2 regions of the Bradyrhizobium sp. UFLA03-84 genome follow, and region 2 is predicted to be linked to the other one. Evidence: riboswitches for the same ligand, from Rfam matches in the RefSeq annotation. Region 2 holds a riboswitch; the other holds the start of a gene.
The links. Region 2 has a riboswitch for cobalamin ahead of CK489_RS23025 (DUF1636 family protein). Riboswitches for the same ligand answer to the same signal wherever they lie in the genome.
Positions count from the first base shown of each region.

Region 1: linked by a shared signal. The riboswitch ahead of CK489_RS01870 (TonB-dependent receptor) and the one ahead of CK489_RS23025 (DUF1636 family protein) in region 2 are both predicted to bind cobalamin.

Region 1 covers NZ_NSJY01000003.1:396,634-399,080, forward strand. The annotation lists gene CK489_RS01870 (TonB-dependent receptor) at 1-1,347, opposite strand, end outside; cobalamin riboswitch at 1,454-1,649, opposite strand; gene CK489_RS01875 (CobW family GTP-binding protein) at 1,746-2,447, opposite strand, start outside.
Region 2 covers NZ_NSJY01000014.1:293,076-295,522, reverse strand. The annotation lists gene cobW (cobalamin biosynthesis protein CobW) at 1-459, opposite strand, end outside; gene CK489_RS23025 (DUF1636 family protein) at 456-830, opposite strand; cobalamin riboswitch at 925-1,139, opposite strand; gene cobO (cob(I)yrinic acid a,c-diamide adenosyltransferase) at 1,176-1,829, shown strand; gene CK489_RS23015 (cobyric acid synthase) at 1,842-2,447, shown strand, end outside.

The DNA of each region.
Region 1 (2,447 bases), on a different contig from region 2:
TGGATCGAACACGTAAGGGTTGACCGACGACGCGCCGCCATAGGGCGAGTTGTTGGTGTGGGTGAAATCGATCCGGTTGACGTCGAACCCGGCAACGAACTGGTTCGCAAGGCCGAACACGTGACCGCTGAAGGTCGTATCCATCCGGTTGCCGAGCTGCTTCTGGTCGTGGAAGATCTCGATATAGCTGGAGCGATCGATCAGCTGGGTCTTCGGATTGAAGGTGTAGTTTTCGATGTCGCGCCAGTGCCGCTCGCTGGTCAGATAGTAGAGCGTGTTGTTGACCTTGATGCCGTCGGCGACATCCCATTCGGTCTTGAACTGGGTCCAGCTGTCCTGGTAGCGGATCGCGCTGTCGGATGCGTTGTAGCTCTTGAAGCGCAGCGCGTCCTGGATCGAGCCGTTGAGCAACGGCGTGCCGAAGTAGCGTGACGGGCTGCGATCGCCATAGTCCTCGGACAGCGTGAAGGCGAGATTGTCCGACGCCTGCACGCGCACGGCGGCCGAGACCGCTGCATTCGAGGTCGTGTCGCGATCGACCCAGCCGTCCGACATGTTGCCGGTGGCGTTGATGCGGTACGACACATTGGGATTGATCGGACCAGTAGAGTCCACCGAGAGCCGCCGCGTCATGTTGCTGTCGAGCGAGACCTCGGCCTCGTTGTACGGCGTGGCTAACGGCTTCTTCGGGATCACGTTGATGACGCCGCCGATCGCGCCTTCGCCGTACAGCACCGAGGCCGGGCCGCGCAGCACTTCGATGCGCTGCGTCGACCAGGTGTCGTAAGGGAACGTCAGCGTGCCGGAGCCGATATAGAAGCGCGTGCCGTCATACAGCGTCATCACCGAGTTGCTGCCGGCAAAACCGCGGGTGCTGAACGACAGCCCGCCATTGCCGGGCGCCGGCGTGGCGATGAAGCCGGCCGCGTTCTGGGTGACGGCATCGAGCACATTGTGCTGACCGCGTTCGGCGATGGTCTGCGCCGTGATGATCTCGACGCTGGCCGGCGTCTGCAGCGGCGTCAGATTGAGGCGGCTGCCGGTGCCGCCCTGCGTCGTTGCATTGAGTGTCGGCGATGCCGGCCCCGATGCGCCTGACGCTGCGGCACGCGGCGCGCCGCCGGCTGCGGCGACCGTCGCCGATCTGGCGCGTCGCGGCGCCGCCGCGCTGTTGCTGCTTCGCGCAGCGGGTTTGAACTTTGCGGATGTCGAGGGGGCGACCTCGATCGGATCGAGCGTGGTGGGTGGAGCTGTTTGTGCCGAAGCCTCAGCCGGCAGCAGCAACGATGACAGGGAGCAGACGAGACCGAGGCGCCAGTTGCGCGCAACGGAGGGAGACGAGGACATGAAACGACTCGCGGTAACGTGGCACGTCACCGCGAACGCGGACTGGCGCATTGCCCAAAAGGCAGTGCTCCGATCCCACCAGGACGCCCCCGCCCGATGTGCTCGCGTGTGACCACGACTGACGGCAGGTCTCCTGGCTCACGGGTCATCGCCTGTCGACGCCTTCCCGGGCCTGATGGCCCAGTGGCAAATTGACGAAAGGCTCGCCGTTTACAGTTGCGGGGACAGCTGCGGCATTGGGGTTACCCTCGCACCGCATTCCCTTTTGATCCCCGAAGGGAACCGTCGAGAAAAACGATAGGTGGCGGACGCAGAGCTGTCAATTCGATGCGATTGTCGCACACATGCTTTGCCGATGTACGTGGCCGCGACGTCACAAAGAGTGCGGGCTTACCTCACTAAGTCTCGACGCAATGCTCCATGATCGCATCAATCTCGGCGCGCGAGAGCGCACCCATCTCGGCGATGAATACGATTCGCGTACGCGGCACGCCGGGCGCTGGTACGCCGCCGGCAGCCAGCGTCGCGCGTCCGCCGGCGAGTTGAAATACCGTCAGCCGCCCGGGCTGCTCCACCGTTTCGAACAATCCCTTCGCCCGCGCCAGCTTCAGCGCCAGTTTGCCGATCGCCTGTTGCAGGCGCGGCAGCCGCACCGGCCGCTCCGAGGTCCAGCTCAGCGTCTCGAAGCGATCAGCTGCCGGCCGTCGCGGCGCGGCCTCGCGCGGCGCCGGCACATGATCGAGATCGGCCGGAAACAGCAATTCCGTTGGCACTTCGCCATGCAAGGCATCGACAATCACCGCCGCCGGCCGCACCGTTCGCACGGCGGCGCGGATCGCGGCGCAGGCGGCTGCATCGGCGAGATCCACCTTGCTCAGCGCCACCACATCCGCCGCCCGCAACTGCGAGCGCAGCAGCGCGTCATCCAGCATCGCCACCGGCTGCGTCGCGTCGACGACGCAGAGCACCGTCTCCAGCGGCGCCTCCTTCCAGATCACCGGATCCATCAGGTTGCGGACGATGTCGGCGGGATCGGCGATGCCGCTGGTCTCGATCACGATGAACTCGGGACGCGGATCACGCCGCAACAAGGTTGCAAG
Region 2 (2,447 bases):
CGCATCCACCGCAGCCGGATCCGGCGCAAAGCGGCCGGCGGCAACGGCCTCTGCATCGGCCAGCGCGATCACGCCGTCGACGGTGATCCGCGAACGGATTTCGGGCCAGTCGAACGCCTTGAGCAGCGGCTTCGGCAGCGCGAGGCCCGATGTCTCGATCACGATGTGATCGGGCTTCACAGGCCGTGCCAGCAACTGCTCCATCGCCGGGATGAAATCGTCGGCGACGGTGCAGCAGATGCAGCCATTGGCGAGTTCAACGATGTTCTCGGTCGGGCAATTGGCATCGGCGCAGGATTTCAGGATGTCGCCGTCGACGCCTTCGCTGCCGAATTCGTTCACCAGCACCGCAAGCTTCTTGCCGTTGGCATTGCGGATCAGGTGCTGGATCAGCGTCGTCTTGCCGGACCCGAGAAAGCCGGTCACGACGGTGACCGGAACCTTGGCGAGTGTAGTCATTCTGCGGCCTCCGGCACGACGGGAAGAGGTGGAATGCGGGCAAGCGATTGCTTGCGGAAGATTTCCGGGCGGCTGCGCCACGGCACGATGCCGTCGGGCGCCGATGCGTAGGCGGAGGCACCGGCGATCACATCCCTGGCATTGGCTTCGGACAGGCGCCCGTAGACATAGGACCACCGGCCGGGCGCGCTGAGCGCAACCGAGCAGCCCTGGCTGCAAGCCGACAGGCATTCGACGGGAACCAGATTGACATCGTCGGGCACACCGGCCTCGACAAGCGCGGCATGCAGACGCGCACCGGGCGCGACTTCACCTTCCGCCAGCGTTTGGCCGGCGCGACAGGTGATACAGACATGAAGAGTAACGCTCATCGGCCTTCCTGGATTGACAGCGGGAAGCGATGAGGCACACGAACCGATCTTGCATCGGTCCGTTCCCCGTCGCGGAACACCCCGTCCGCCGGTCTCACAACATGCTGCGCTGGCAGGTCTCCCGGCTTGCGGAGTAGGATTTCTCCTTTGATGCCCACCTTCCCGACTCCTTACGGAATCAGTGGCTTGGGCATCTCTCCGGTCACGGTCGCGGGGGCGGCTGCGTTTCAGGCCGACCTTGCGGTCTCAGCCCTATCGCATTCCCTGTTCGCCTGTCGTAGGACAGGAACCAACGCGGGCCCACCATTCGTCCAAGCCTCGCACTTGTCAAGCCGAAGGAACGTGATGATTTCTGATGGAAACGACGCTGAGGACGGCGCCGTCGGCACCGACCCATCGCTGGACGCGCGCCACGCCGACAAGATGGCGAAAAAGAAGGCTGCCAGGGATCGCATCATGGCGACCAAGAGCGGCGAAAAAGGCCTGATCATCGTTCATACCGGCGCCGGCAAAGGAAAATCGTCCTCCGCCTTCGGCATGATCATGCGCTGCGTGGCGCACGGCTTTCCCTGCGCCGTGGTGCAGTTCATCAAGGGGGCCTGGGATACCGGCGAGCGCCGCCTGCTCACCGGGCATTTCGGCGATCTCTGTCAATTCCACGCGATGGGGGAAGGCTTTACCTGGGAGACGCAGGATCGCGCCCGCGACATCGCGGCGGCGCAAGCCGGCTGGGAAAAGGCCAAGCAGCTGATCGCAGACGAGAACCTGCGCATGGTGGTGCTCGACGAGATCAACATCGCGCTTCGCTACGACTATCTCGCGATCGCCGACGTCGTCGACTTCCTGACCACGTCCAAGCCGCCGATGACGCATGTCGTGCTCACCGGTCGCAACGCCAAGGACGAGTTGATCGAGATCGCCGACCTCGTCACCGAGATGACACTGGTGAAGCATCCGTTCCGCTCCGGCATCAAGGCCCAGCCGGGCGTCGAGTTCTAAGAGCCGAACGCCATGGCGCGCGCATTGATGATCCAGGGAGCCGGCTCGGACGTGGGCAAGTCGCTCATCGTCGCCGGCCTCGCGCGCGCCGCCACGCGGCGCGGCCTGCGCGTGCTGCCGTTCAAGCCGCAGAACATGTCGAACAATGCCGCCGTGACCGTCGACGGCGGCGAGATCGGACGCGCGCAGGCCTTGCAGGCGCTGGCCGCCGGCGTCGAGCCCCACACCGACATGAACCCGGTGTTGCTGAAACCCGAAACCGATGTCGGCGCCCAGGTCATCGTGCAGGGCAAGCGGATCGCCACCGCCCGCGCGCGCGAATATGCCGGCATGAAGCCACAGCTGATGGGCGCAGTGCTGGAGAGTTTCGAGCGGCTGAAGGCGCGTGCCGACCTCGTGCTGGTCGAAGGCGCCGGCAGTCCCGCCGAGGTCAACCTGCGGAGGTCCGACATCGCCAATATGGGCTTTGCGCGCAGGGCTGACGTGCCCGTGGTGCTGGTCGGCGACATCGACCGCGGCGGCGTGATCGCGCAGCTCGTCGGCATCAAGACGGTGGTCGATCCCGACGATGCCGCAATGGTCCACGGCTTCGTCATCAACAAGTTCCGCGGTGATCCC